DNA from 2 places in the Kribbella sp. NPDC050470 genome. Region 2 is predicted to be linked to the other one. Evidence: riboswitches for the same ligand, from Rfam matches in the RefSeq annotation. Region 2 holds a riboswitch; the other holds the start of a gene.
The links. A riboswitch is a leader RNA that binds a small molecule or an ion and turns the genes downstream of it on or off. The one in region 2 is predicted to bind FMN.

Region 1 (10,091 bases), on a different contig from region 2:
GACAGATCCGCGAACAACGGCAGGTCCCGCGGGGATGTCCTACCCAAAGCCACGTCGATCCTCCGAGCCCGCCGGGCCACCCCGGCGATCAGCCGATGTTTCCAGTCAGTAACTCTAACGGACGGCTGCGACCAGGAGTAACGCCGGCCGACGCCGGTGTACGGCGAGATGCGCATGACGCTCGACCTGTGCACGAGTCGGCACCGGTTCGTCCACCACCTCGAGGCGGAATCCCTGCTGCCGCAGCACTCTCAGCACGGTCCCGATCGTGCGGTGATACTTGATCACACCGTCGACGAACCACATCCGTTGCCGCGGGCCCTCGTCCGCGTAGTCGTCGACCACGCAATCGGCCGCGGTCAGCGGGGCCGTCACCACCGGATGCTCGATCGAGAACACGAAGGACCCGCCCGGCGTCAGCCACTGCGTAACCCGCCCGACCAGGCCCACGAAGTCCTCGACGTAGTGCAACACCAGGCTGCTTACCACCAGGTCCACCGATCCGGACGGAAGGTCGAAGTCGGCCAGATCCGCCCGGACATAACGCACTGCGGGATGCCGCTCCGCAGCCGCCAGCATCTGCTCCGACGCATCGACCGCGATCACCTCAGCTCCACCCGCAGCCAGCCGAACAGCCAGACCGCCTTCGCCGCACCCGAGATCCACGACCCGCAGCCCCTCGACCGGCGGCAGTACGGCGTTCATCGCCGGAATCTCGAGCTCGTCGTTGAGCCCGAGGCCGTCCCGCCGCAACTCTCGATACCCGCTGAGGAAGACCGGATCGTCGTACAACTCGGCGCCGTTCACAGCCACCGAACCAGGTCGTGGATGTCGATCATCGGCAACTCCCAGCGCAACGCGAACTGCTCCAGGTCAGCCGGCCCAGCCATCACCCCGTCCGGCCGCATCACCTCGCAGCACACGCCTACCGGCGCAAGCCCAGCCGCACGACACAGCGCGACCGTCGCCTCAGTGTGCCCGAGCCGCTCGGCCAGCAGCCCGGGTCGCGCGGCCAGCGGGAACACGTGCCCCGGCCGCAGGAAGTCCGTCGGTACGGCGTCCGCCGCCGCCAGCCGGCGGATCGTCGCCGCCCGCTCGGCCGCGGACACCCCGGTCCCGGCGGCGGACGCCAGATCGATCGACACGTGCATCGCCGTACCCTGCCGGTCGCCCTCGCCCGGCATCGGCGGGATCTCCAACCGCTCCAGTACGTCGGCCGCACACGGGATCGTCGTGTGTCCACAAGCGTTCGTCAGCAGGAACGTCATCGCCTGCGGCCGGAACCGCTCACCGGCGAAGACGACATCGCCCTCGCTCTCCGCGGTCGGGTCCCAGACCACGACGCCACCACCGGCGGCGATCTGCGCGACGACCTTCTGCACGCCGATCTCCCCACTGAGCTGACCCGCCCATGGCAACTGGCTGACCGCTTTCAGGAGATCGGGACCCTGCCCGTCGCGGGCCATCCGGACGAGCAGATCGCTCTCCAGGTTGACCCGATCGCCTTCGGCCAGCGCGCCGAGCGTGGTCTTCTCCAATGTGTTCGGCACGAGCACGACCGAGAACCGGTCCTTCAGCACCTCGGCCACGGTGATGCTGACGCCGTCGATCGCGACCGAGGTCTTCGCCACCAGCTTGGCGAGCAGGCGGTCCGGCGGCTTGATCCAGACCCGGCGCCCGGCCGGTTCGGCGGCGACCCGGAGCACCTTGCCGACCCCTTCGACGTGCCCCTGGACCAGGTGCCCGTCGATCCGGTCGCCGGCCGCGATCGGGAGCTCGACGTTCATCGTCGTACCGGCCGAGATGCGGTCCAGCGTCGTACGGCGCCTGGTCTCGTCCGTCACGCTCACCCGCACCTCGCCGGCGCCGGCCGGCTCCGCAGTGAACCTGACCCCGTCCAGACACACCGCGCCACCCGGGGCGACGGCGATCGCGGACTTCACCCGCAGGACATCGCCGGCGACCTCGACGACCGTGGCCGTATGCTCAATTCTTCCTGTGAACATGCTTCGCTCTCCGGCTGTGGCGGTGTCTCCTGGTGCCGCGCAGTAGGCGCGGGACCAGGAGACACCGCCTAGGTTCCGGTCAGGGACCACTGGGGGTCCGAGCTAGAAGCGGGGTATCACCGCGTGGCCCCGGTCAGCGCCGGGTCACTCCGCCACCGGCGGAGCCGACGGGCCCGGGAAGCTCCCGACCGTCACACCTTGGAATCGCACCAGCAGGAAGTAAACCACACCCAGCTGTTGACCCATTGACAACGAAGGACTACGTTCGGCGGAAATCGATTTCTCAGGATCGTGCTCTGCCCCGCCCGAGGAGACAACGCATGCGGAAACGATTGCTACTCGTCCTGCCCGTGCTGATCGGAGCCGCTCTGGTGCCGGCCGACCAGTCCTCCGAAGCCCAGGCGTCCGCGGTGCCGTCGCCCGCCGAGCGCATCGCCAAACTGACCGGCCCGGAGTCGATCAACGACACCGAGGCGCGGTTCGCCCTGAAGGCGACCGACCTCGGCATCCTGTGGGACAACGGGTCCGGGGAGATCCTTACCGCGTTCGGCGACAGCTACGGCAGCGGCTGGACCGGCCCGGGCGGCGGTGTCGGCGACCCGGCCACCATCGACTGGCGCTGCAACCTGCTGTTCCGCAGCAAGGACCGCAACCTGGCCGACGGGATGTCGCTGGACTCGGCCGCCGAGGACCGTCCCGGCCACGCCAAGCAGTTCCTCGACTGCAAGAAGGTCGACCGCGACGAGCACACGGTCATCCCGACCGGCGGTATCGCGGTCGGCAAGCGCCAGTACGTGCAGTACATGTCGGTCAACTACTGGGGCCCGGCCGGCAGCTGGTTCACGAACTACTCCGGCTTCGCCTACTCCGACGACAACGGTGAGACCTGGACCAAGGACCCGAACGCACGCTGGCAGAACACCAAGGCGTGGGACAACAACTTCCAGATGGTGGCCCTGGTCCGCGACCAGGGCTACGTCTACATGATCGGCACACCGAACGGCCGCTTCGGCAACGCCCACATCGCCAGAGTCCCGGAGCAGCAGGTCCTGCAGAAGAGCGCCTGGCGGTACTGGGACGGCCGGACCTGGTCGCCGAAGGAGAGCGCGGCGGTGCCGATCGCGATCGGCCCGGTCAGCGAGGTCTCGGTGCAGTGGAACGCGCACGTCGGCAAGTGGCTGATGATGTACCTGGACGAGACGCGGGCATCCGTCGTACTGCGCTCGTCGAAGTCGCTGACCGGTCCGTGGAGCGGCGAGCAGGTTGTTGTGAAGGGCAAGGACTTCCCCGGACTGTACGGGACCAACATGCACCCGTGGTCGTCCGGTGACGACCTCTACTTCACGATGTCGCAGTGGGATCCGTACAACGTGTTCCTGATGCGCACCAAGCTCACCGACGACGGCCAGGTCACCAACCTGGTGAGCGACCCCGGCTTCGAGGACCAGACCGGCAGTACGCCGACCTCACCCTGGCAGCTCAACGGCCGGGGCGGCATCGACCGGTCCAACCTCGGCCACAGCGGCACCAACAACGCCTACGTCCGGGACTCGATCGGCACCCACCAGCTGCAACAGAACGTCGTCGTCCGGCCGCACCACCGCTACCGCCTGTCCGCCTGGATGCGCACCGCGGCGAACAACACCGAGACGATGCTCGGCGTCCGCACCCTGCGCGGCCAGACCATCGCGCAGAAGTCCGGCGGGGCGCACCCGGCGTACGAGAAGGTCAGCGTCGAGTTCGACTCCGGCCGTGAGTCCCTGATCGAGCTGTACGGCGGCTTCTTCGGCCGCGGCCAGGACGTCTGGCTGCAGCTGGACGACGTCGTACTGGAGGAGATCAGGTAAGGCGGGCCTACTGAGGCTGAGCAGACCGTCGGCGGGACCGGCGGGATCCGGTCCGGCGACGGACCGGACGGCGTGGTCCGACCAGGCGTGGCCCGGCGAGGCGATCCTCGAGTCGCCGGGCCTCGCGGCGGATCGGCTGGGCGACGTACTCACCGAGGATCACACCGGACGCGATGGCGACACCGATCGCGACCGCGGTCGCGAGGCTGACGATGCCGATCAGGTTGCCCAGTCCCATCAGCTCGTAGAGGCCCTTGTAGATCGTCAGTCCCGGCAGCAGCGGAATGGTGCCCGACACAACGACCACCAGCGGCGGCACTCCGGTACGCCGACCCAGCGAGTAGCTCCCGAGACCCACCACGAAGGCCGCGGCTGCCGTCGACCACGCCGGCCCGAACGAAGCCCGCGTCATCAACGTGAAGACCAGCGACCCGAGCGCCCCGATGATCGCGACCGGGAGCAGCACCCGCAGCGGCGCGTACGACGCGTACGCGAACGCGACCGCCATCAGCGCACCGGACCCGACCATGATCGGCAGGTTCGCCAGCTGGATCGTCTGCGCCTCGATGCCGACGTTGAGACCGAGCTTGATCCCCACCGTGAGGCCGAGGCTCACGCCGGCGATGATCCCGCCGGTCAGCAGCATCGCCTCGAAACTTCGGGCCGCCGCCGTCACGTAGTACCCGGTGAGCGCGTCCTGGACGGCACCGGTGAGCGCGATCCCGGCCAACAGCATGATGATGCCTGCGGCAACGACCAGGGACGGTTTCACCGGCGCGTGGACGGCGTACAGGACCAGCGCGACCGCGGTGGCGACGAACGCGCCCGCGACCTGCTGGTAGAAGGCAGGCAACCGCTGCCGGTTGAACCACCGGTTGTTCAGGTCGATCACGATCGCGGTGACGACCGCGACCAGCGTGATCAGCCAGCCACCACCGAGCAGCAACGTCGCGCCACCGGCCATCACCCCCCAGGCCAGCACGGCGCTCCAGCGTGGGTACGGCGGTCCCGCCGACGTCAGCCGCGCCAGCTCGCGACTCGCTTCGTCCCGGGTCACGTCGCCCCGGGCGAGTCGCCGTACCAGCCGGTCGACGTCGGTCAGCCGGGAGAAGTCCTGCGAGCGGTAGCGGACCAGGCGGATGTGGGTCTCGGGCGCGACGTCGGGCGCCGCCTGGTACGAGATCGCCATCGAGGTGAAGGTGATGTCGACCTCGCAGCCGCGCAGCCCACCGGCCGCGGTGACGCCGAGGATGGTCGCGGTCGCGTCCGCCGTACCGGCGCCGCTGGACAGCAGCACCTCGCCGACCCGCAGGGCCAGGTCGAGCGTCCGGTAGACGTCTTGCTGCTCCTCGCGATCCATCAGGCGTCGAGCAGGCGGTTGGCCATCGCCAGGTCGGTGATCAGGATGTTGACCCAGCCGCCGAGCAGCGCGGCCCGGATCGCGGAGAACTTCCGGTCGCCGCCGGCCACCCCGATCCGGCGCGGCACCGCCAGCAGCTCCTTGGCGGTCACCCCGATGACTCGCTGGTCGAACGTCGAGCGCACGTGCTTTCCCTCTTCGTCGAAGAACCGGAAACAGACGTCGCCCACCGCGCCGAGCCGGCGCAGCTCGTCCTGGTCGGCCTCCGCGACCGCGTTCCCACTGCGCTGCAACAGCGGTGAGGGCTCGAGGCTGCCGATCCCGACCAGGGCGTCGGTGAGCTGTCCCCAGGTGCCCAGAACGTCCCGAACGGACACGTCGTTCATCATCGCCCGCCGGACCGCCGGGGTGCCGACCAGGCCCGGGGCGGGCAGGTAGACCGGCATCCCGCCGGTCAGCTCGGCGAACCGGGCGGTCAGCCGGGTGGCCTGCATCTGTACCGCGGCGTCACCCAGCCCGCCGACGATCTGCACCACCCGGTCCACGACCGGCACGCTCTTGCGCGGCATCCGGTCGACGGCGCTGATCAGGGTCTCGCTCCAGGACGAGATACCGATCACATGCCCGCCGGTGAGCGTCATGTCGATGTACGCCGCCGCGCCCGAGCCGAGCGCCGGGAGCACGTCGTCCGCCACGCCGAGGGTGTCGACGACGACCGCGTCCCGCAGTCCGTACCGGCCCTGGAGCTCGTCCTCGAGGTCGCTGTGCACGCCGCTCGGCATGGTCACCACGGTGTGCACGATGCCGACCTCGACGGCCTGCTTGAGCATCCGCGACACCCGCGCCTGGGACAGGTTGAGCTCAGCCGCGATCTTCGGCTGCCGGATGCCCTTCTCGTGGTACATCCGGGCCACCTTCGCCAGCAGCCGCAACTCGTCCAGCCCTGGCTGGCGCACCGCGCGGTTGTTCACGTCGAGACCCCCTAACAAGCGACGACTATAGGTCAGCCAGGCAGATGTAGACGCGGGGCTGTCCACCGGGGTCGGGGAGGACGTCGCGGGGCGAGTCGCGCTTGCCGGCGGCCACCACCGAGCCGTCGCGGGGGTCGATGATCGTGTACGGCAGCGGCACGTCGTCGTCGAACACCGGCACCGGGCCGCCGTGCTCGCGGTAGATGATCAGCAGCCGGCCCGGCACGCTCAGCGCCCGGCCGGAGATGACCCGGGTCCAGTCCGGCTCCATGTCGGTCGTCGGCAGCCCACGCAGGATCTTGGTGAGCAGACCGACGTACGACGACCCCTCGAAGCCGACCGCCTCCCGCCAGCCCGCGCCCGGCGCCGCGAAGAAGTCCGCGTGCCCCGGCTCGTCCGGATGCAGCTTCCACTGCCACAGGCTGCCGGCGCCGTAGACGACGCCCATCGTCCCGCCCGCGCAGAGGTTGCTCCACGCCTCGTGACCCTGCCACCAGCCGGCGCCGACGCCGGTCCGCCCGGTGTTCTCGTACGTCGGTTCGCCGTTCGCGATCGCCTTGACGGGCCGGTTCCGCCACATGTCCGCAACCCGCTCGGGGACGTGTTCACCGCTGTGACCCGTCTGGCACCACTGGAAGTCCAGCCAGTCCGCATCCTGGTGCGCGTCCGCGTGGATGTGCGGGCGGTAGTGGATGCCGGTCGGCTGCTCGTAGCAGTCCGTCGCGTGCACCTCGGCCCCGCCGGCGGCGATCTGGGGCTCGCGACCGGATCCGTCCCCGCCGACCAGGTAGATCGCCGGCTGAGCGCCGTACCGGGCGACCAGGTATCGGCAGTAGCGGGCATACTCCTCCGGCGGTACGACGGGCCCGGCTACCTCGAGGCCCTTCCAGCCGAAGCCGTGGAAGACAGGCTGGAGCACCGGGACCAGCCCGTGCTCGACCAGGATCCGGAGCAGGTCGTCGAGGTACTGGAAGTACTCGATGTTCGGCTGGTTGAGGTGCCCGTCCGGGAGGTCCTCGAAGCCGACCGCGAAGCCTTCGTCCTGGGTGCGGTCGCGTGGGCCGACGGCACGCATGTCCGGCTGCACGGTCATCAGCAGGACCGCGTTGAACCCCTTCGCCTGCCGGTCGGCGGCGTACTCCCGGACCTGCTCGGGGGTCGCTCGCCAGGGCAGCGCCCAGGCGGTGTCGCCCGCGAGGATGGCTGGCGTGCCGTCCGCGTGCACCAGGCTGCGACCGCCGGGCGACATCCGCCAGAAGCCGCGTGCGTAGAACGGGTCGTCCTGCCCGGGATCAGCCGGTTCCACGTCGAGCTCGCCGCTGTCTGAGCCGCTCGTCCAGGTCCACCGGCCGGGCGACGGCGCGGCGAAGCGGACCCGCCAGGTGTCACCGCCGTCCCAGAACGCGGGCCGCCGCAGCCGGAGGCCGCTCTCGTGCTCGAAGTCGGCCCACTCCTCGGCGGCGTACGGCTCCTCGTGGTTGCGCGTCAGCGTCAGCTCGACTGCACGCCAGACTGAGATGGACATGACACTCCAAGGGTGGTTGTGACGGATAGACTGAGCGGCGAACAGCAAGACCACACGTGCTCTGGGGTCGGTGAAATTCCGAGCCGGCGGTGACAGTCCGCGACCCGCATGTCCGCAAGGAGATGCGGTTGACCCGGTGGAACTCCGGGACCGACGGTGAAAGTCCGGATGGGAAGACGCACGTGGCAGGTCTTCGCGGTGCGCTGTCGGCGTTTGCTGCCGTGGTGCCCGCGGAGCTTGTCGTTGCCCCGGAGTACGGCGCCAGTTTCACGCCGAGAGGACAACGACCGTGAGCACCGCGACCAAGACCCGGCTGGACACCGTCCGGCGCGCCATCGACGAGCTCGCCCTGGGACGGCCGGTCGTGGTCGTCGACGACGAGGACCGCGAGAACGAGGGCGACCTGACCTTCGCCGCGAGCCTGGCGACCCCCGAGCTGATGGCGCTGCTGGTCCGGCACACCAGCGGCTACGTCTGCGCACCCGCCGCACCGGAGATCCTCGACCGGCTCGAGCTGCCGCTGATGGTGCCGGACAACCAGGACAGCCTGCGGACCGCGTACACGGTCTCGGTCGACGCGAGCAGCGGGGTCGGGACCGGCATCTCGGCCGCCGACCGGGCCCGGACGGTCCGCGTGCTGGCCGATCCGGCGGCGCAGCCCACGGACCTGATCAGGCCCGGTCACATCCTCCCGTTGCGGGCAGTGCAGGGCGGTGTCCGGCAGCGGCCCGGTCACACCGAGGCCACGGTCGAGCTCGTCCGGCTGGCCGGGCTGCCGCCGGTCGGAGTGATCGGCGAACTGATGAACGACGACGGCACCCTGATGACCGGGCCCGACCTGCGCGCGTTCGCCGACACTCACGGTTTCGCGATGATCTCGATCGCCGACCTGGTCAGCTACTTGGCTTGAGCAGCCGGCGCGCGGCGTCCGCGATGCCGTCCGGCGAGAGCCCGTAGCGGTCCAGCAGGTACCCGGCCGACCCCGTGGGCGCGAACTCGGGGATCCCGAGGATCGACACCCGCGCCGGGTGCTGCTGTACGACGGTCTCCGCCACCGCACCGCCGAGGCCGCCGCCGGACACTGCCTCCTCCGCGGTGACGATTCCGGCCGTCTCCCGCGCGGCCGCGACCACGGCCTCGACGTCGAGCGGCTTCACCGTCGGCATCGACAGCACCCGGGCCGAGATCCCTTCGGTGGCGAGCTGCTCGGCCGCGGCCAGCGCCCGCCACAGCACCGTCCCGTTGCTGATCAGCGTCACGTCGTCACCGGCCCGGACCGTGATCGCCTTGCCGATCCGAAACTCGTAGTCGTCGGCGTACACCTTCGGCACGCTCATCCGGCTGACCCGGATGAACACCGGCCCGTCCGAGGCCGCCGCCCAGCGCAGCGCCGCCGCGGTCTCGATCGGGTCGGCCGGCACGATCACGGTCAGGTTGGAGATCGCCCGCAACCAGGCGATGTCCTCGATCGAGTGGTGCGTCGGGCCGAGCTCGCCGTACGCGACGCCCGGGCTCATCCCGCAGAGCTTCACGTTGGTGTTCGAGTAGGCGACGTCCGCCTTGATCTGCTCCAGCGCGCGGCCGGTCAGAAAGCAGGACGCGGCCGAGACGAACGGGATCCGGCCGCCGTTGGCCAGGCCGGACGCGACCCCGACCATGTCCTGCTCGGCGATCCCGACGTTGATCAACCGGTCCGGGAACGCCTTGCGGAAGCTGTTCAGCTTGCTGGACCCGACCGAGTCGTTCACCACCCCGACGATCCGGTGGTCCGCGTGCGCGAGCTCGGCGAGCGTCTCGACGTACGCGTCCCGGCAGTCGTACCGCGGCTGGTCGGCGATCGAGGCAGTCTCGACCATGCTCATCCGCGTCCTCGCTTCGCTCCGGGCGCGGATGAGACACGAGGCCGGCTGTGCTTGATGATGCCCTCGCTTCGCTCGGTCATTGGAAGCTCCTTGGTGTATCCGGGAACAACAGCCTCCAGCTCGGTCAGCGCCTGCTGGAACTCCGCCGCGTCCGGCACCCGGTGGTGCCAGGCGACGTTGTTGCTCATGAACGAGATCGGGTGCCCCTTGTGCGTGTGGGCGATCACGAAGGTCGGCTTGCCGGGCCGGAAGGGTACGGCAGACAGCACGTCGAGCAGCTCGCCGTGGTCGTGACCGTTCACCTCCACCACCGCGAACCCGAACGCCATCGCCTTCTCCGGCAGCGGGTCCAGGTCGTTGGTCTCCTTCGTGGTGGCGCCCTGCTGGAGCCGGTTCCGGTCGACGATCACGGTCAGCCGGTCCAGCTGGTACTGCGAGGCCGCCATCATCGCCTCCCAGTTGCTGCCCTCCTGCAGCTCGCCGTCACCGACCAGCACGTAGGTCCGGCGCATCGACACGT
Region 2 (10,091 bases):
GGGACCGGAGGGGTTCACCACGACCACGCGGGCGTTCGAGTTCCGCGTCGGCGGGGAGTGGGACTTCGTGATGCACGGGCCGGACGGCACGGACTACCAAGAGTGGATCTCCTGGACCGAGGTCGCCCCGCCGGAGCGGATCGCCCTGCTGCACGGCGAGTCCCGCGACGACCCGAACGCCTTCGCCTCGGTCCTCACGTTCGAGCGCGACGATACGGCGACCCGGATCGAGATGCGCACGGTGTTCCGTACCAAGGAGCAGCGCGACGAGGCGGTCGAGAAGTACCACGCGATTGAGGGCGGCCGGCAGACCCTGAACAACCTGGCTGCCTACGTCACCGAGATCCGGAACGGAGTGGAGGGCTGATGGCCGGCAAGGTGTTCTTCAGCGTATCGATGTCGCTGGACGGGTTCATCGCCCCCGAGGCCGTGCCCGTCGAGGACCTCTTCGGGCCCGAGAAGAAGCCCGACGACCCCTCGGTACGGCGCTGGATGGCGCAGTGGATGGAACTCCATCAGGCAGCGTTCCCGCAGCGGTTCTTCCGGGAGAACCTGAAGCTCGGCAAGGGCGGCGAGGAAGGGCGCGACAACGACATCGCGCAGGCGACGTTCGAGCGCATCGGCGCGAACGTCATGGGCAAGCGCATGTTCGACGCCGGCGAGCTCTCCTGGCCGGAGGACGCGCCGTTCCACACGCCGGTCTTCGTCGTGACGCACGAGAAGCGTGACCCTTGGGAGCGGCCCGGCGGTACGACCTTCCACTTCGTCAACGACGGCATCGAGACCGCGCTCGACCAGGCCCGCGCTGCCGCCGGCGACCGCGACGTACGCATCTCCGGCGGCGGCGCGACGATTCTGGAGTACCTGAACGCCGGCCTGATCGACGAGTTCTCCATCACGCTGTCCCCCGTGCTGTTCGGCTCCGGCGTCCGCCTCTTCGAGGGCGTGGACGCGAGCCGCATAGCTCTGGACCCCGTCCGCGCGGAACCGACGCAACGAGTAACCCACCTGACCTACACAGTCCGGCAGCGATAACCGTCCGTCCGCACACCAACCCGATGCCGGCGCCACGCCGAACTACCGACACCCACCAGCGGCCGGTTGCCCCCGACGCCGTACTCGACGGGTTATCCGGCCCAGCCGCGGGTTCTCCCCTGGCACGCAAGGGGAGAACCCACAGGTCGAACGGATATCCCTCCGAGCGGTGGCGGGAACCGTGTCGCTACGCCCGCTCGCTCGGACGAGGGGCTATCCGGCCCAGCTGTGGGTTCTCCCTTGGCACGCACGGGGAGAACCCACAGGTCGAACGGATATCCCTCCGAGCGGTGGTGGGAACCGTGTCGCCTACGCTCGCTCGGACGAGAGGTCACGATTTTCGGGCCGGAAGGCGCCGAGCACTGTGCGGGCGGTAGCACGCAAGGAACCGTGGGAGCGCGTGTGGTGGTCGCGTCGAAGGAGTGGCCGCGTGGGAAGACGGCCCCACGGCTACACCGTTTCGTATTGGCGGGTCCTTGCGACGAGCAGGTGGAGGGCCAGGGTCAGCGCCAGGATCAGCGCGGCCACGGCCGGGAGCGCGGGGGCGGGAGTGCCAGCCGCGAGGGCCACGCCGCCCAGGGCGCTGCCCAACGCGCAGCCGAGGGCGATGGCGCTGCCGTTGAGGGCCATCACGATGGCTGCGGAATCGGGGGCCAGGGAGGCGAGACGCGCCTGCTGGGGGACGGCCGCCCCGCCATTGCCGATGCCGGCGGCAAAGAACCACAGCAAGCCAACGACAGCCAGTACGCCGCTGACCTTGAACACCAGCGCAGCCAAGACAGCATCCAGCAACAGCCCGATCAGTACGACGGTCAGCACCCGAAGCGCCGTGAAGCGGTCAGTGAGCCGCCCAGTGACCGCGTTGCCCAGCATGCTGGCCATGCCGTACCCGAACATGACCAGGATCATCATCCACTCAGCGGGAAAGGCCGGATCGAGGATCAACGTGGCGTACGTGAAGCAGGTGTAGCTACTGCACAGAATCCCCGTCGTGACAAGCAGCCCGGCCAGCAGACGCGGCTGGCCAAGCGGCCGCAGACGATCGGCCAACGTCCCGGCCGGAAGATGCAACCGCGGAAGCTTGAGCACGATCCCGGCCAACGCGACCGTCCCCACGACCGCGACCAGAATCATCGGGAAGCGCCAACTCGACTGCCCCAGCACCAGACCGACCGGCACCCCGAGCGCAGTCGCCGCCATCCACCCGCCAAGCACGAACGACAACGCCTTCCCGTGATCCTTGACCGGCGTCAGCGCAATCACATACCCAGTGACAGCAGCATTGAGCAGACACCCACCCAGCGCCGCCACCACCCGCCCGCCGAGCGCCACCGCATAGGTAGGCGCAAGCCCGACGATGAGATTCCCGACCACGAACACGCCCAACGCGATCGCGATCGTACGACGCCGCTCCCACCGACTCGTCGCCGTACTGAGCAACGGCGCCGCCAGAGCCGACGTCAACGCGAACGCCGACACCAGCTGCCCAGCCGCCGCCTCGACGACCCGCAAGTCCGAAGCGATGGCCGGCAACAACCCCGCCAGCACATACCCGTCGATCCCCGTCGAGAACGTTGCCACCGCCAACCAAACCAGCGGCCGGTACCTCACAGGTCCCGCACAAACGTGAACATGCTCCGCCCCAGCACCAGCGGTTCCGGCATCCCGCCGAACCGGTGGACGCCGACCCCGAAGCCGGCCTCCGGATCGGAGACGAACACCCGCTCGAACCCGCGCTCCTCGAACCACCCACAGATCGCCGGCACCCGATCGGGCGCACCCCGATGCCGAGTCCAGATCACCGTCCCACCGGTCTTGCTCAACTGCCGACACGTCTCGACAATTCGCTCGATGTCCGCGTCCACGACGTTCCCGAACACCCCACACGCCAGTACGACGTCCGCCGGCACCAGCCCGCGGTACTGATCCGTCAACGCCGCATCGCCCTCGACGACCTCGACGTCGGTCAGCCCCGTGACCCGGATCGCCTCGGCGGCAACCGCCGTACTGCGTGGATCGAGTTCGACCAGCCGAGCCCGCACGTCGTCCCGGCGCGGATGCGCTGGAAGCACCTCGAGCAGGTCGCGGCCCTCGCCGGCGCAGAGACTCACCACCGTCAGCGGGCCCGGCGGCGCAGCATCCAGCGCCAGCCGGAGCTGCGCCTGCACAACCTCCAGACGCCGCGCGAGGAACGAACCGGGTACGTCGTAGTCGCCGTGCCAGCGGTGCCAGTCCATGAGGCTAAAGGCTACGGATCGCCACCAGCGTCGAGAGAGCGGCCTGGGTTGCCTCGTACCCCTTGTCCTCCCGGCTGTCCGGGAGGCCGGCGCGGTCGAGCGCCTGCGGGTCGTTGTCACACGTGAGTACGCCGAAGCCGATCGGGACGCCCGTGGTCACGCCGACCTGCATGAGGCCCTCGGTCGCGGCCTGGCAGACGTACTCGAAATGCGGGGTGTCCCCGCGGATCACGACGCCGAGCGCGATCACCGCGTCGTACCCGCTCTTGGCCGCATGCAACGTCGCGACCGGGAGCTCGAAGGATCCCGGCACCCGGATCACCGTGTAGTCGGTGACGCCGGACTCGTCCAGCGCGCGGATCGCGCCGGCCACCAGGGCGTCGGTCACCTTCGGGTGCCACTGCGCTCCGACGATCGCGACGCGGGCGCCGTCGGCCCGCGGGGTCTCGATGGTGGGTGCTCCACTGCCCGACATCAGCCGGCTCCGTTCTCTTCGGCGAGGACACCGGCGGGCAGGTGGTGGCCCATCCGGTCGCGCTTGGTCCGCAGGTACCGCAGGTTGTGCTCGGTCGGGTCGATCGAGATACTGCGGCGCTCGACCACGTCGATGCCGTAGCCCTGGACGCCGGCCAGTTTGTCCGGGTTGTTGGTCAGCAGCCGGACGGACGTGACGCCCAGGTCGGCCAGGATCTGCGCGCCGGTGCCGTAGTCCCGGGCGTCCGCGGGCAGCCCGAGGTCCAGGTTCGCGTCGACCGTGTCGCGGCCCGCATCCTGCAACTCGTACGCCTGCAGCTTGTGCAGCAGTCCGATCCCGCGACCCTCGTGACCACGCAGGTACACGACGACGCCGCCCTCGGCCGCGACCTGGCGCAGCGCCTCGTCCAGCTGCGGTCCGCAGTCGCACCGCAGCGACCCGAACACGTCACCGGTCAGGCATTCCGAGTGCAGCCGCACCAGTGTCGGCCCGGCCCCGAGGTCGCCCCGGACCAGCGCCAGCTGCTCCGACCCGTCGACGATGTTCCGGTAGCCGTGGGCAACGAAATCGCCGTACTGGGTCGGCAGCGTGGTGGTCGCGACGCGCTGGATCTGGCTCTCGGTACGGCGCCGGTAGCGGATCAGGTCGTCGATCGACACCAGCACCAGCCCGTGCTCGTCGGCGAACTCGCGCAGTTCGGGACCGCGCTTCATCGTGCCGTCGTCGTTCACCATTTCCGAGATCACCGCGGCCGGCGTCAGCCCGGCCATCCGGGCCAGGTCGATCGACGCCTCGGTGTGCCCCGGCCGCACCAGGACGCCGCCGTCGCGACCGCGCAGCGGGAAAACGTGCCCCGGCTGGACCAGGTCGTACGGCTCCGACGCGGAGTCGGTCAGCACCCGGATCGTCCGGGCACGGTCCGCGGCCGAGATCCCGGTGCTGATGCCGTCGCGGGCATCGACCGAGATCGTGTACGCCGTCCGCATCCGTTCCCGATTGTGCGGCGTCATCAGCGGGATGCCGAGCCGGTCCAGCTCGGCGCCCTCCATCGGGACGCAGACCACGCCGGAGCTGTACCTGATCAGGAACGCCAGCAGCTCCGGCGTCGCCTTGGACGCGGCGAAGATCAGGTCGCCCTCGTTCTCGCGGTCCTCGTCGTCGACCACGATCACCGGCCGTCCGGCCCGGATCTCCTCGATCGCGTGCTCGATCGTGTCGAGTTTCAGCACGTCACCCATGTCAGCCCACCACCACTGGTTCCGGAGCCACGGTGCGCTCCCGGTTCTGGATCCGCCACCAGGAGGCGAACCCGACGACACAGAACAGCCCGTAGACGATGTACATCGTCGCCGACGGGTAGAACTTCGCCTGGATCAGCAGCGGTACGCCGACCACGTCGACGGCGATCCAGATCAGCCAGAACTCGACGAATCCGCGGGCCATCCCGTACGTCGCCAGGATCGACCCGGTCAGGATCCACGCGTCCCACTGCGGTCCCCACGAGCCGAGCTCGCGCAGGACGAAGTACGAGATCGCGTACAGGACGACCGCGAACCCGAGCAGCTCGAACCGCTCGCGGGTGGTCGCCCAGCGCGGCTGCACCGCCTTGCCGGCGCCGCCGTGCCGGGTCTGGTACCAGCGGTACCAGCCGTAGAGGCTGACCAGCGCGAAGAACACCTGGCGACCGGCCTGGCCCCAGAGGTCCTTGTCCTGCGGCGTGTCGAAGATCCCGCCGACGAAGACGGTGAACAGCAGGACGTTGCCGACGATGCCGACCGGCCAGGCGGCGACCAGCCGGCGCATCCCGAACAGGGCGCTGCCCAGGCCGAACACGTTGCCGACGATCTCGCGGACGAGCACCGGCGAGCCGGCGATCTCCACCTCAGAGTGCAGCAACCAGTCGATCACCGGTCCACTCCCTTGGCGGTGAGCAGCCGCTCGACGTACTTGGCGATCACGTCGACCTCGAGGTTCACGGTGTCGCCGACCTGGTTGCGGCCGAGCACGGTCAGCTCGAGCGTGGTCGGGATCAGGCTGACGCCGAACCTGCCGGTCGCGTCGTCCACGTCGGTGACGGTCAGCGAGACGCCGTCGATGGCGATCGAGCCCTTCTCGGCGACGTACTTGAGGATCTCGGGCGTGGTCGCGACCCGGACGTCCTCCCAGTGCTCGCCCGGCGTCCGGCTCGCGATCGTGCCGGTGCCGTCCACGTGGCCCTGGACGATGTGCCCACCGAGCCGGGCGTGGGCCGTGACCGCACGCTCGAGGTTGACGCTCGAGCCCTTGTCCAGGCTGCCCAGGCTCGTCCGCTGCAGGGTCTCGCGCATCACGTCGGCGGTGAAGACGCCGTCACCGTGCTCGATCACCGTGAGGCAGCAGCCGTTGACCGCGATCGAGTCGCCGTGGCCGGCGTCCTCGGTCACCTTCGGGCCCCTGATGGTGAGCCGGGCGGCGTCTCCGTCCAGCAGGTCCAGCGACTCGACGGCGCCGAGTTCTTCGATGATGCCGGTGAACATCTACTTCCCTCCAAGAGGAGTCAGGGTCAGCCGGACGTCGTCGCCGAGACGGGTGACGTCCGCTAGCTTGAACCGCCGAAGGTGGTCGATCGATTCCGCGCCGAGGTCGCCGATCGCGGCGTACCCGGAGCCGAGCACGGCCGGGGCGACGTACGCGACGATCTGGTCGACCAACTGGGCGCGCAGGAAGGCGGCGGCCAGCGTCGGGCCGCCCTCGAGCCAGAGGTGCCGGATGTGGTGGTCGTCGAGTTGGCGCAGTACCTCGGCCGGGTCGTGCGTCGGCAGGATCAGCGTCTCCGCGCGGTCGTTGCGGACCTGCGCGGTCTCCGGGATCTCCCGGTCGCCGACCACGACCCGCAGCGGCTGCCGGGCCGCCGGTACGTCGTGCTCGTCGCGGACCGTCAGCTCTGGGTCGTCGTCCAGCACCGTCTGGGTGCCGACCGCGATCGCGTCGCACTCGGCGCGCTTCCGGTGTACGTCGGCGCGCGCGATCGGCCCGGTGATCCACCGGCTGGTCCGGTCCGGGGCGGCCGACCGCCCGTCCAGGGTGGTGGCGAACTTCCAGGTGACGAACGGGCGGCCCATCCGGACGCTGTGCAGCCACACGTGGTTGACCGCCTCCGCCTCGTCCCGCAGCACGCCCTCGGTGACCACGATGTTCTTGTTCCGCAGCTTCTCGGCGCCGCCGGCGGCCTGCCGGTTCGGATCCGGTACGGCGTACACCACGCGGGCGACACCGGCCTCGATCAACGCGTCGGCACACGGACCGGTCCGGCCGGTGTGGTTGCACGGCTCGAGCGTCACGTACGCGGTACCGCCGCGGGCCCGCTCGCCGGCCATGGCCAGCGCCTCGACCTCGGCATGGGGGCCACCGGCAACGGCATGGAATCCCTCACCGACCGGATGCCCGTCGCGGCCGGTGATGACACAGCCGACCACCGGGTTCGGGTGCGTGCTACCGATGCCCTTGGCGGCCAACTCGACCGCACGCCGCATCCAGGCGACGTCGATCGGCGAAGCGTTGTTCACTCACGGTCCCTCGTTGTCACGGACGCACTCCGGGGTTCGTGACAACCGGCGCACACGCACTGCCGTCCGGGGTCGCGTCGACCTTGTGGGTCGCGTTGCCGAACGTCAGAGCGCACCCGCCGATCGCGTGCGCCTCCCATCCGGACTTTCACCGTCGGTCCCGGAATTCCACCAGGTCAACCGGCCGCTCGACTGCTGCGGCCGGGTCGCGGACTGTCACCGCCGGCTCGGAATTACACCGACCCCGGAGCACGCGAGTGGGTTCACTCGTACTTCAAGTGTGCCACCACTGGTCCAGCGGGCCAGGACCCAGGTCACATCCTGGGCATCCGCTGCGTGACGGCGAGCCCGGCCGCGGCGGTCAGACAGGCCGCCGCGACGGTCAGGATGAGCGGCCGGTACCCGAATGCCTCGGCCAGCGCCGCGCCACCCAGCGGCCCGACTGCCTTCGCGATCGTGACCGGCGTGGTCAGGATCCCGGAGATGGTGCCGAACCCGTCGGCGCCGTACCGGTCGAGCAGGATCGCCGGCGTCGCGATCGACGACACCCCGAACCCGAGCCCGAACAGCGTCAGGCAGACGACCGCCCCGCCGATCTGCTGACCCACTACCGGCAGCAACGAGATGGCCACGCCCTGCACGGTCAGGACGCAGGCCGTGATGGTGGCCATCGGCAACCACCGGGCCGAGACACTGGCGACGATCCGTCCGGTCACCGACAGCAGCCCCAGCAACCCGGCGAGCGTCGCCGCTGTCGCCGGTCGGTGGCCGAGGCTGATCAGGTACAGCACCAGGTGGACCGAGATCACGGCCAAGGCCGCACTATGTACGACGAAGGAGCCGGCGAGCACCCAGAACCCGGCGTCCTTGAGCACCCGCCGCGGCGATCCCTTCGGCTGTCCCGGCGCGAGCCGCGGCATGCTCCGCCGTACCGCGAACGCATGCAGCGGAATCGCGATCACGGCCACCAGACCAGCAAGGACGACCAACGCTCCCCGCCACCCACGCGCGTGCTCCAGCCACCCGGTCAACGGGATGAAGATCGAGCTCGCCAGCCCACCGACCAGCGTGATCGTGAGGATCGCCTTGGTCCGCGACTCCGGCCTCGCCACGGCAACCACCACCGCGAACGCAGGCGGGTAGAGCACCATCGCCGACGCGATCCCGATCCCCACGAAGACGCCGTACAACTGGACTGTGTTCTGGACCTGCGACCACCCCAGTACGGCGACCGCCGCCAGCACCGACCCGGTCGTCATCAACGCGCGCCCACCCCGGGCGTCCAGCCACCGCCCCACCGGAATCGACATCACCCCGGTCACCAGCACCGCCACCGTCGACGCCCCCACCGCGGTCGTCGTCGAGATCCCCAACTCCCGCGACATCGGCCCCAGCAACACGCTGAACGCATACGTGAGCACCCCGTACCCCACCGTCGTCGTGACAGCCAACGCCGCCACAACCCGCCGAACCCCCACCCCCGGTGCGGCCACAACCCTGGAGTCCCTCACTCACCCCATTCCACCACCCCACCCCCACCCCCGCCTCCCGATTACCCCGCCTGCATGCGTCCTCGAGCGCGGTCGATGGGTCGACTGGTGGGGCGGTAGGTTCTTGCCGGTGGAGGCGTTTGCGGGGCGGTACCGGCTGATCGACCTGATCGGGACCGGTGGAATGGGCTCGGTCTGGCGGGCGTGGGACCTGCGACGGTCGGCGTACGTGGCGGCTAAGGTACTCGGCCAGCACGACGCCGCGACGCTGCTGCGGTTCGTCCGGGAACAGTCGCTGCGCATCGACCACCCACACGTGGTGGCACCGCACGGCTGGGCGGCCGACGACGACAAGGTCGTGTTCGCGATGGACCTCGTCCGCGGCGGCTCGGTAGCGACTCTGCTCGGCGACCACGGCCCGCTGCCGACGTCGTACGTCGCCGTACTGCTCGACCAACTCCTGCACGGCCTGTCCGCAGTACACGCGGCCGGCGTCGTACACCGCGACCTCAAGCCCGCCAACCTCCTCCTCGACGCCACCGGCGAGGGCCGCCCGCACCTGCGCCTGTCCGACTTCGGCATCGCCGGCCTGCTCGACGAACCACGCATGACCCGCCACAGCACGATCCTCGGCACCCCCGGCTACCTCGCCCCCGAACAACTCGCCGGCGCCGACCCCGACCCGCGCCAGGACCTCTACACCGTCGGCGCCGTCGCCGCCGAACTCCTCACCGGCGAACGCCCCGGCCCCGACGGCAAACTCCCACCCGTCGAAGGCCCCCTCGCCGACTTCATCCACCGCAGTACGGCGACCGACCCCACCCACCGCCCCACCACAGCCCACGCCGCCGGCCGTCTCCTGGCCGAGTCCGGCGCCCTCCCACCCGCCAACACCGCTCCCTGGTCCACCCACCCCGACTCCCCCGAAGTCTTCGACCAACTCCCACCCCTCCCACCCCCCTGGACCCCCACCGGCCCCGCGCCCAAGCCCTCAGCGCCCGCCGGCACCCCCTCACCCGCAACCCCATCCCCAACCAACACCGACCATCAGCCGGCAGCACCAACTCACACGGCCGCCATACACCTCACCTCACCACCGTCCCCCCACCCCACCGCCGCACCCACACCAACCGCGTCCGCAGCCACCACCAACCCCAACCCCGCCAGACCCAGTTCCACCCAAAGCCACCCCACGGACCCCGCAGCCCCATCCCCCACTACCTCCAGCTCCCCCACCGGCTCCAGCTCCACCACCACCGCCCCGCACAGCACCCCCGCATCCCCCAGCTCCCCCGCCCCGCACGGCTCC

Region 1: it holds a riboswitch for FMN, as region 2 does, so the genes downstream of both, ribB (3,4-dihydroxy-2-butanone-4-phosphate synthase) here and ribD (bifunctional diaminohydroxyphosphoribosylaminopyrimidine deaminase/5-amino-6-(5-phosphoribosylamino)uracil reductase RibD) in region 2, are expected to answer to the same signal.

What each region holds. Positions count from the first base shown of each region.
Region 1 is NZ_JBITHV010000004.1:85,292-95,382, reverse strand. Features, by position in the region: gene ACIBGM_RS12405 (cyclic nucleotide-binding domain-containing protein) at 1-53, opposite strand, end outside; gene ACIBGM_RS12400 (class I SAM-dependent methyltransferase) at 115-813, opposite strand; gene ACIBGM_RS12395 (3,4-dihydroxy-2-butanone-4-phosphate synthase) at 804-2,006, opposite strand; gene ACIBGM_RS12390 (DUF4185 domain-containing protein) at 2,327-3,853, shown strand; gene ACIBGM_RS12385 (threonine/serine exporter ThrE family protein) at 3,861-5,213, opposite strand; gene ACIBGM_RS12380 (sugar-binding transcriptional regulator) at 5,213-6,202, opposite strand; gene ACIBGM_RS12375 (DUF4038 domain-containing protein) at 6,210-7,709, opposite strand; FMN riboswitch at 7,762-7,895, shown strand; gene ribB (3,4-dihydroxy-2-butanone-4-phosphate synthase) at 7,999-8,619, shown strand; gene ACIBGM_RS12365 (transketolase C-terminal domain-containing protein) at 8,603-9,571, opposite strand; gene ACIBGM_RS12360 (transketolase) at 9,568-10,091, opposite strand, start outside.
Region 2 is NZ_JBITHV010000012.1:359,334-369,424, reverse strand. Features, by position in the region: gene ACIBGM_RS35350 (SRPBCC family protein) at 1-367, shown strand, start outside; gene ACIBGM_RS35345 (dihydrofolate reductase family protein) at 367-1,035, shown strand; gene ACIBGM_RS35340 (MFS transporter) at 1,486-2,583, opposite strand; gene ACIBGM_RS35335 (methyltransferase) at 2,643-3,272, opposite strand; gene ribH (6,7-dimethyl-8-ribityllumazine synthase) at 3,277-3,747, opposite strand; gene ACIBGM_RS35325 (bifunctional 3,4-dihydroxy-2-butanone-4-phosphate synthase/GTP cyclohydrolase II) at 3,747-4,985, opposite strand; gene pnuC (nicotinamide riboside transporter PnuC) at 4,987-5,655, opposite strand; gene ACIBGM_RS35315 (riboflavin synthase) at 5,652-6,263, opposite strand; gene ribD (bifunctional diaminohydroxyphosphoribosylaminopyrimidine deaminase/5-amino-6-(5-phosphoribosylamino)uracil reductase RibD) at 6,264-7,292, opposite strand; FMN riboswitch at 7,416-7,549, opposite strand; gene ACIBGM_RS35305 (MFS transporter) at 7,607-8,752, opposite strand; gene ACIBGM_RS35300 (protein kinase) at 8,913-10,091, shown strand, end outside.